Regions from separate parts of the Streptomyces sp. NPDC046939 genome, predicted to be linked through region 4. Evidence: riboswitches for the same ligand, from Rfam matches in the RefSeq annotation. Region 4 holds a riboswitch; each other region holds the start of a gene.

The links. A riboswitch is a leader RNA that binds a small molecule or an ion and turns the genes downstream of it on or off. The one in region 4 is predicted to bind cyclic di-AMP.
Region 1: linked by a shared signal. The riboswitch ahead of ABZ877_RS29255 (M23 family metallopeptidase) and the one ahead of ABZ877_RS18395 (transglycosylase family protein) in region 4 are both predicted to bind cyclic di-AMP.
Region 2: linked by a shared signal. The riboswitch ahead of ABZ877_RS20945 (LysM peptidoglycan-binding domain-containing M23 family metallopeptidase) and the one ahead of ABZ877_RS18395 (transglycosylase family protein) in region 4 are both predicted to bind cyclic di-AMP.
Region 3: linked by a shared signal. The riboswitch ahead of ABZ877_RS29770 (M23 family metallopeptidase) and the one ahead of ABZ877_RS18395 (transglycosylase family protein) in region 4 are both predicted to bind cyclic di-AMP.

Annotation. Positions count from the first base shown of each region.
Region 1 covers NZ_JBEYWV010000030.1:101,506-103,695, reverse strand. Annotated here, with positions in the region: gene ABZ877_RS29260 (aldo/keto reductase) at 1-226, opposite strand, end outside; gene ABZ877_RS29255 (M23 family metallopeptidase) at 275-1,318, opposite strand; cyclic di-AMP (ydaO/yuaA leader) riboswitch at 1,330-1,488, opposite strand; gene ABZ877_RS29250 (PP2C family protein-serine/threonine phosphatase) at 1,655-2,190, opposite strand, start outside.
Region 2 covers NZ_JBEYWV010000018.1:138,078-140,267, forward strand. Annotated here, with positions in the region: gene ABZ877_RS20940 (SGNH/GDSL hydrolase family protein) at 1-311, opposite strand, end outside; gene ABZ877_RS20945 (LysM peptidoglycan-binding domain-containing M23 family metallopeptidase) at 488-1,243, opposite strand; cyclic di-AMP (ydaO/yuaA leader) riboswitch at 1,249-1,450, opposite strand; gene ABZ877_RS20950 (tyrosine-protein phosphatase) at 1,753-2,190, shown strand, end outside.
Region 3 covers NZ_JBEYWV010000031.1:112,706-114,895, forward strand. Annotated here, with positions in the region: gene ABZ877_RS29765 (pitrilysin family protein) at 1-321, shown strand, start outside; cyclic di-AMP (ydaO/yuaA leader) riboswitch at 583-754, shown strand; gene ABZ877_RS29770 (M23 family metallopeptidase) at 767-1,558, shown strand; gene ABZ877_RS29775 (GntR family transcriptional regulator) at 1,783-2,190, shown strand, end outside.
Region 4 covers NZ_JBEYWV010000015.1:104,897-107,086, reverse strand. Annotated here, with positions in the region: gene ABZ877_RS18400 (transglycosylase family protein) at 1-675, shown strand, start outside; cyclic di-AMP (ydaO/yuaA leader) riboswitch at 806-999, shown strand; gene ABZ877_RS18395 (transglycosylase family protein) at 1,004-1,738, shown strand; gene eno (phosphopyruvate hydratase) at 1,987-2,190, shown strand, end outside.

The DNA.
Region 1 (2,190 bases), on a different contig from region 4:
GCCACTTGCCGATGATCGTCTCCGACTCGCCGCCGTGGTTGCCCTCGACCCAGGCCGAGTACGAGTCGGCGGTGTCGATGAAGTTGCCGCCGCCGGCGGTGTAGGCGTCGAGCACCTCGAAGGAGGCGGCCTCGTCGGCGGTCCAGCCGAACACGTTGCCGCCGAGGGCGAGCGGGAAGACCTCCAGGTCGGAGGAGCCGAGCTTGCGCAAGGGAGAAGAAGTCATGCCGTCATTCAACGCCCCCGCGAAAGCGAGTGTTCCGTCAGACGGGCATCAGAGTGCCAGGCCCTTGCCGCGCAGCCAGGCCGCCGGGTCGACGCCGGTCGCGTCCCCGCCGGGGTGGACCTCCAGGTGGAGGTGGTCGCCGGTGACATTGCCGGTGGCGCCGACGCGGCCGATGACGTCGCCGGTGGAGACCTTCTGGCCGACGCTGACATTGAGCGACGACTGGTGGCAGAACCACAGCTCGGTGCCGTCGTCGAGGGTGAGGATCGTGCGGTAGCCGTAGGCGCCCGCCCAGCCGGCCTCGGTGATGGTGCCGCTGTGGACGGCGTAGATCGGCGTACCGGTGGGGGCGGCGAAGTCCAGGCCCGTGTGGTAGCCGGAGGACCAGAGCGAGCCGGGCTGTCCGAAGGTGCCGGTCAGCGTGTAGGAGGCGACGGGGAGCTTGTAGCTCTTGGCCAGCTTGGCGAGGCGCTCGGCCTCGGCCTTCTTCTTGGCCTCCTCCTCCGCCCTCTTCTTGTCGGCGGCGGCCTTGGCCTCGGCCTTCTCCCGCTTGGCGGCGGCTTCCTCGGCGGCCTTGCGCGCGGCGGCCTGCTCGGCCTCGGCCTGCGCCTTGGCGTCGGCGGCGTCCTGCTGCGTCTCGGCCTGCTGCATGATGCGGGCGCGCAGCGCCTCACCGGCGTCCGCGTGCCCGCCGCTCATCGCGGTGAGCGGGGCGGTCTCGGCGGGGGTGGTGGCGGGAGCGGAGTCGTCGGCCATGAGCGCGCCGACACCGGGCAGCGACGTGGCCTCCGGCAGCGAGTCCTTGACCGCGGAGAGGTCCGGCATGGATATCCGGACCGCGGGCTTGCCGCCCTGCGCGGTGGCGATGCCGCCCGCGCCGACGGCGGCGATGACGCCGACGCCGAGGACCGTGGAGCTGCGCGCGAGGCCGCCGCGCTGCCGGGCCACGCGGTGCTTGCCGCGGACGGGGCGGACGGACTCCTCGGTAGGGTTCCACTCCTCCCAGCTCTCGCGCGGGGGGCCGGCGAAGTCGCCGTCGGCGGGCTGGGCGGGGTACCCGGAGAGCTCCGGGGCAGGACGGTTCGACGCCACGGGGGCGCTCTCCTTTCCTTCCTTCTCGCCTACCGGGTTAGCTGACGGGTTCGGAGCAGGAAGGTCTCCTACGAGCACGGTCCGGCGCCCGGAAAGCGTCGGAACGATGCCTGATTCACCCCAAGTTGGTGGTTCCCCGGCTCCCTCGTGGGATTAGGCGCGTGCGCACGGAGCCGTCGCTGGTGACGGCTGGGACGACCGTGCTGCGTTATCGAACGTTAATAGACAGCGGAGGGTAATTCCAAGCCGTCCCAGGCTCGTTAAACCTCACAGTTTCTGACGTAGTGTCAATCGTTATGCGGAGCGACGCCGTTCGGTCACCCCCGGTGATGTCGATCAAGGACGGCGTACGGCGAGCAGCGCCATGTCGTCGCTGGCCCCGCCCCCGGTGTGCAGCCGCACCTCCTCGGCCAGCGTCGCGAGGAGCTCGTCGGGGCCGGGGAAGACGCGCCCGGCGAGCCGGGCCGCCGGATCGTAGAAGACACCTTTCGCGTCGCGTGCCTCGGAGAGCCCGTCCGTGTAGAGCAGCAGGGTCGCCGCGGGCGGGAACTCCGCCTCGGTCGCCCGGTCCGGCCAGGAGCCGAGTTCGCCGAGGCCGAGCGGGAGCGCCGCCTCGGCGGGGGTGATCACCCGGACCGTGCCGTCGCCGTGCAGCACGACCGGCTCGGGGTGGCCGCGGTTGAGGATGCGCAGGAGGTCGCCGCCGTGCGGGATCTCGGCGAGCACGGCGGTGGTGAACCCCTCGAAGTCGTCGATGCCGCGCCGCCGCGACCCCTCACGGGCCAGCGCCCGCTCCAGGCGCTGGGCGACCGCCTCCAGGCTGTCCTCCTGCTCGGCGGCCTCCCGGAACGCCCCGATGACGACGGCGACGG
Region 2 (2,190 bases), on a different contig from region 4:
CGGGCGACGGCCTTCTCGAACCGTTCGGCGACGTCGTCGGGGTCGGTGCCGGGCCGGATGATGTCGTTGCCGCCGGCGACGAAGGTCACGAGGTCGGGGGCGAGCTCGACGGCCCTGGGGACCTGGTCGGCGACGATCTGGTCGATGAGTTTGCCGCGTACGGCGAGGTTGGCGTACTGGAAGGTGTCCTCGGGAACGCGGTCGTCGAGGAGGACGGCGAGCCGGTCGGCCCACCCGACGAAGCCGCCGTCGGGACCGGGGTCGCCGACGCCCTCGGTGAAGCTGTCCCCCACGGCCGCGTAGGACCGAATCGTTCCGCTGACCACTGCGCCGCTGAGTGCTGTCGATTCGTTTGCCACGGCCACACATCTTTCACCTTCGGATGTGACCTACGCGATCGTAACCAGGGGTTGACGAGGGGTGAGAAAACACACTCGGCGCCCGGGGAATAACTCCGGGCGCCGAGAAACACGCAGGTGCGGTGGTGTCAGATGGCGACGCCGTGCCCGCGCAGGTACGCGACCGGGTCCACGTCGGAGCCGTAGTTCGGGGACGTACGGATCTCGAAGTGCAGGTGCGGGCCCGTGACGTTGCCGGTGGCGCCGGACAGGCCGATCTGCTGGCCCGCGCTCACGGTCTGCCCGGCGGAGACGCCGAGGGACGACATGTGGGCGTACTGCGAGTAGTGGCCGTCGGCGTGGCGGATGACGACCTCGTTGCCGTACGCGCCGTCCCAGCCCGCCGAGACGACGGTGCCCGGGCCGACGGCCTTGATGGCGGTGCCGGTGGGCACGACGAAGTCGGTGCCGGTGTGGTAGCCGCTGGACCACATGGAGCCGGAGGCGTGGTAGGCCGTGCCGGTGGAGCCGGCGACGGGCTTGACCCAGCCGGAGCTGTTCGTGGTCGTGGCGGCGGCCTTGGTGGTGGTGGTCTTCTGCTCGGCGCCGTTCAGCGTGAGCTTCATGCCGGGCAGGATGCGGTTCGCGTCCGCGCCGACGACCTTCTTGTTGGCCGCGTACAGCTTCTTCCAGCCGCCGTCGACCTTCTGCGCGGCGGCGATCTTCGACAGCGTGTCGCCGGACTTGACCGTGTAGGTCCGCGCGGTGGTGTCGCCGCTCGCCGCGTGGGCGCCGGTGGCGCCGATGAGCGGCAGGGCGAGCGCGGCCCCGCCGGCCGAGACGACGGCGGCGGCGCGGGTGATGCGCTGGGTCTTCGAGCGGCGGTGCTTTGCCTTTGCGGGCATGCCGGTTTTCCTCTCCGTCGCCTACGAGGTGAGCTGTCGGGTTCGGGCTGGAGTTGCCCGGCCGCGCCCGTCGTACGGGACACGGCTTCACCCCTAGCCGCGCTGGGGACATCCCTGGCGGCGTTCTGCCTGTGGGTCCCCCGCTCCTGCCGTCACGGGTCGTGGTTCGGGAATCCGGGCGGCGGCAGGATTAGGCGTTCCGTCCGGAGTGAAAGGTGACCGTAATCGAACGGCAAAGGCGGCGACAAACACCGAATTCGCGGAAGGGGCCGATTTCTTGATCACCTCAGGGCTTTCCGCGTCACCCAGCGTCAATGACATCCCTTTTCCGCCGTTGTCCCGCTTGGGAATTCGACGGAATGCGATACCGGAAGATCGCCACGTACCGTCACCGTTATGAGCCTGCTCACCCTTCCTGTCGGGGTGGGTTCCGCAGGCCGTGTCGTATCGTCTGACCGGCGCCCGCTGACACGAGCAACGCGGCCGCATTCGACCCGGGAGGAGCCCCCGTGACGCAGCACGTCCCGTCCACCGAGCCCGAGCTGTCCGGAGTGCGCAACTTCCGTGACGTGGGCGGCCTTCCGACCGTGGACGGCCGGCGCGTGCGTCCGGGAGTGCTCTACCGCAGCGGGCACCTCGCGCACGCCACCGCCGAGGACGCCGCGTTCCTCGCCGGGCTCGGCCTGCACACGATCTTCGACTTCCGCAACGCCGCGGACCAGCGCCTGGACGGCGCCGACGTCGAGCTGCCGGGCGTGCGCAATGTGAATCTGCCGCTGACCGACCCGGCGGACGGCGCCGAGTTCTGGCGGATGGTGCGCGACGGGAACATCGACCAGCTCCGCGCCCTGCTGTCCGAGGGCCGCGCCGCCAACCGCATGATCACGTCGTACCGGGCGATCATCTCCCAGCGCACCGCCGAGCACGGCCGCGTCCTGCACGCGCTG
Region 3 (2,190 bases), on a different contig from region 4:
ACCCTGGCCGCCGAGGGGCTGACGGACGCCGAGCGGGACTCGGCGGTGCAGAACCTGGTGGGCGTCGCGCCGCTCAAGTACGAGACGGCCGCGGCCGTCGCGAGCACCCTCGCCGACCAGGTCGAGCAGCACCTGCCGGACGACTTCCAGGCGCAGTTGTACCGCCGCCTCGCCGAGACGGGCACCGTGGAGGCCACCGCGGCGGTCGTGAACGCCTTCCCGGCGGACCGTCTGGTGACGATCCTCGTGGGCGACGCCGCGCAGATCGCCGAGCCCGTCAGGGCGCTCGGCATCGGCGAGGTGACCGTCGTCGCGGGCTGACCCCCGCCCCGTACGACCGAGGGAGCCCCGGCAGCCGTCACGGCCGCCGGGGCTCTCCGGCATGAGCGGCCATGAGCCGCATGAGCGACATGGATCGGCATGGATCGGCATGACCCCTGGCATATGTCCGAATTGATACGGAGGTTGCCTGTCTGGCCTGTGGTGTGCGCTACAAAAGCCGGGATCCGTTTGTCGCGGAAGAGAGGTGCCCCTTAGCGTCAGTGCGGCTGTCCGCCCGTCATGCGTCGCGCCCGCGACACCGGACAGTCATCGCCGAGTCCCCCACGGCGCGAGCCAGGGGAGCCGGGGACCCACCGCAGTCCCTGGGGTGAATCGGGCGCTCTTCCGGCCGTGAGGCAGGGGAGAGGGCCCGTAGGAGACCTTCCTGCTCCGAACCCGTCAGCTAACCCGGTAGGCGAGAGGGAAGGAAAGGATCAACCACCGCATGGCGTTCACCCGTGCCACCGGGAAGCACCGTCGTCCGAGCCGTATCTCGCGCACCACCGCACAGGTCGCCGGTGTCGCCGCGCTCACCACGACCGGTGTCGTCGGAGGCCTCGCCGCCCCCGCGCTCGCCGTCGACGGCGCGGCCCCCGAGCAGAACGGCCTGACCCAGGCCATCGCCATCGGCGACTCCATGGCCGCCCAGATCGACGCGCAGGCGACGGCGCAGAAGAAGGCCGCCGACGAGGCCGCCGCCAAGGCGAAGGCCGAGGCCGAGGCGAGGAAGAAGGCGGAGGAGGCCAAGCGCGAGGCCGAGGCGAAGGCCGCCAAGGAGCGCGAGGCCAAGGAGCGCGCCGCCCGCGAGGCCGAGCGCAAGCGCCTCCTCAACAGCTTCGTCGCCCCGATCTCCGGCTCGTACGTCTCCACGGCCTACCAGGCGAGCAGCGGCCTGTGGTCCTCCGGCAGCCACACCGGCATCGACTTCCACGCGGCCAGCGGCACGCCGGTGCACGCGGTCGGCGCGGGCACCGTCGTCGAGGCCGGCTGGGGCGGCGCCTACGGCAACAACATCGTGATCAAGATGAACGATGGTACATACACCCAGTACGGTCATCTCTCCTCGATCGGCGTCTCCGTCGGCCAGGCGGTCGTCCCCGGCCAGCAGATAGGCCTCTCCGGCGCCACCGGCAACGTGACGGGCGCGCACCTGCACTTCGAGGCCCGCACGACCCCCGAGTACGGCTCCGACATGGACCCGGTCGCGTACCTGCGCTCGCACGGCGTCAACGTCTGACGCGCGCGGCACCGCTCGGGAAGCCCCGGCTCGGTGAGCCGGGGCTTTTCCCTGTGCGCCCGGCCTCGCCCACGGACTTCCTGGCGAGAAAATATCCCTGAATTCCGGTCCGCCGTCGGAAATTCCAGAACCGTGGAATAGAGTCGGGGAGAAGTTGCCCGGAGCGCGCCCGCGAGGGCGTTGGTCGACCGCGTTGCGCGGGGATCAAAGGCGGAGGTCGAATCATGCGGATTCCCGCGCACTCGGTATGCACCGCGATTCGCGACGACATCGTCACGGGCGTCCACCCGCGCGGCAGCAGGCTCACCGAGGAACTGCTCGCACGCCGCTACGGGGTCTCGCGCGTGCCGGTGCGCGAGGCGCTGCGCACCCTGGAGGCCGAGGGGTTCGTCGTCACGCGCAGGCACGCGGGCGCGTGCGTGGCCGAGCCCAGCGGGCAGGAGGCCGCCGACCTCCTGGAGGTCCGGCTGCTGCTCGAACCGCTGGCCGCCGCGCGGGCGGCGCAGCGCCGCTCCGAGGCCCATCTGAAGGTCCTGCGCGGCCTGGTCAGGCTGGGCCGGGAGCGCTCCAGGGCGAACCGGGACGAGGACTTGCGCTCGCTGGACGGCTGGTTCCACGAGACCCTCGCGCAG
Region 4 (2,190 bases):
GCGAGCACCTCGCCGCGGCCGTCCACCGACTCGGCGGAGTCGCCGGGTGTGTCCGACTCCACGGGTACCCCGGAATCCCCGGATGTCACGTCATCTCCGGAGACTTCGGTCACGTCGGATGCCTCGGCGTCTTCGAAGGCTTCAGGTTCCGCGAGAGAGAAGAGTCACCAAGGCTCCGGCGCGAGCGGCAGATCCGGGGCTTCCGACGGCTCCGGATCCTCCGAGGACGCCGCCACGCCGGACGCGCCCGCCGCGTCTGACGCCCCGTCGGCCGATGCCACTACCGATACCCCCGGTAACCAGGCGAGCGACGAGCCGAGCGCCACCGCCGAAGAGGACAACTCGGGCAAGTCCGGTCAGTCGGACGCCACTTCCGCCCTCGGTGAGGACGCATCGTCCGCCGGCCGCCACCGTGGCGAGCGTGCCGCCGACGACGCCTCCGCGTCCCGGGGGAGTGAAGGTCGTCACGCTTCGCGCGAGGAGGCCCGCTCCGGGAGCGCGTACACGGTCCGTTCCGGCGACAACCTGTCGGACATCGCGGATGCGCAGAACGTGGACGGCGGGTGGAATGCCCTTTATGACCTCAACAAGGAGACGGTCGGTTCCGACCCGGACCTCATCCTTCCTGGTCAGAGTCTGAATCTCGGCTCGGAATCGGGTGAGGATCAGCCGTAATTCAGTGGTGGTTGAGACGCGTATGTCCGCTTTTGCGAGAGTGAGACATGAGTCTCAAAGACCCTGATCGGCTTTGAAATCGGGCGGATCGACTGCTTAACGTCGTCACCGCTCGCCACAGCGGGCCCCGACGGACGTCACGCCGAATCCTGCCAACGTCCGTACGGGAACAGTCGACGCGTAAGCGCCGTGGGCAGGAGCGGGGGACCCAAGGTAAGTGCCGGTCCGCCGGCTTGGGGTTAAGCCCGCGCACTAGGTTGCGCGGCCGGACACTCACTGGTCCGCACCCGACAGCTCACCTCGTAGGCGTCGGTGAGGGGATCACTCCATGCTGTTTTCCAGCAAGGGCAAGCACCGCCGTCCGTCCAAGGCCGTCCGTGTCGCCACCCTCGCGGGTGTCACCGGTGCCGCCGTCGCCGTTCCGCTGATGGGTGCCACGGGCGCCTCCGCCGCCTCCACCTCCGAGTGGGACCAGGTCGCGGCCTGCGAGTCCGGTGGCAACTGGTCGATCAACACGGGCAACGGCTACTACGGCGGTCTGCAGTTCTCCGCCTCGACGTGGGCCGCGTACGGCGGCACCGCGTACGCGTCCACCGCCGACAAGGCGTCCAAGGCGCAGCAGATATCGGTCGCCGAGAAGGTCCTCGCCTCGCAGGGCAAGGGTGCCTGGCCGAGCTGTGGCGTGGGCCTGTCCGGCGCCTCCACGGGCAACTCCGCCCCGGTCGAGTCGCAGTCCTCGCAGCAGTCGCAGCCGCAGCAGCAGCAGCGCTCCGAGTCCTCGACGACGACCCGCTCGCAGCAGCGCCAGCAGCCGCAGCAGCAGCAGGCTCAGCCGCAGCGTCAGGCGCAGCCGCAGCAGGAGGTCAAGAAGGACACCGTCACCACCCCGACCGGCAAGAAGGTCGAGAAGGGCGACGGCGAGTACAAGGTGAAGTCCGGCGACACGCTCAGCAAGATCGCCGAGGCGCACGGCACCACCTGGCAGAAGGTGTTCAAGCTCAACGAGGACATCATCGTGGACGCCAACCTGATCTACCCGGACCAGCAGCTCCACCTGAAGTAGGACCCCGAGAGGGTAGGGATCCGGCATCGGCGGACGCCGGGTCCAGGGCCGCTCGCCCGAGGCGACCCCCGTTCCGCTGCACGTGTGCGGAACGGGGGTCGCCGTCTTTGTTCCGTTAAGAAACATTTCGCTGTCGGCGTTGTCCACAACCCGGGCGGCCGACTGGCTGATGCCTCCAGGCCGGTTAGGCTCAGGGGTGCGGGCCACGCCGTCCGCACAGTTGTGTCACATCCGAGAAGGAGATGCTCGTGCCGTCCATCGACGTCGTCGTAGCCCGGGAAATCCTGGACTCCCGAGGCAACCCCACGGTCGAGGTCGAGGTCGGCCTCGACGACGGCAGCACCGGCCGTGCTGCTGTCCCGTCCGGCGCCTCCACCGGTGCCTTCGAGGCCATCGAACTCCGTGACGGTGACCCCAACCGTTACCAGGGCAAGGGCGTCGAGAAGGCCGTC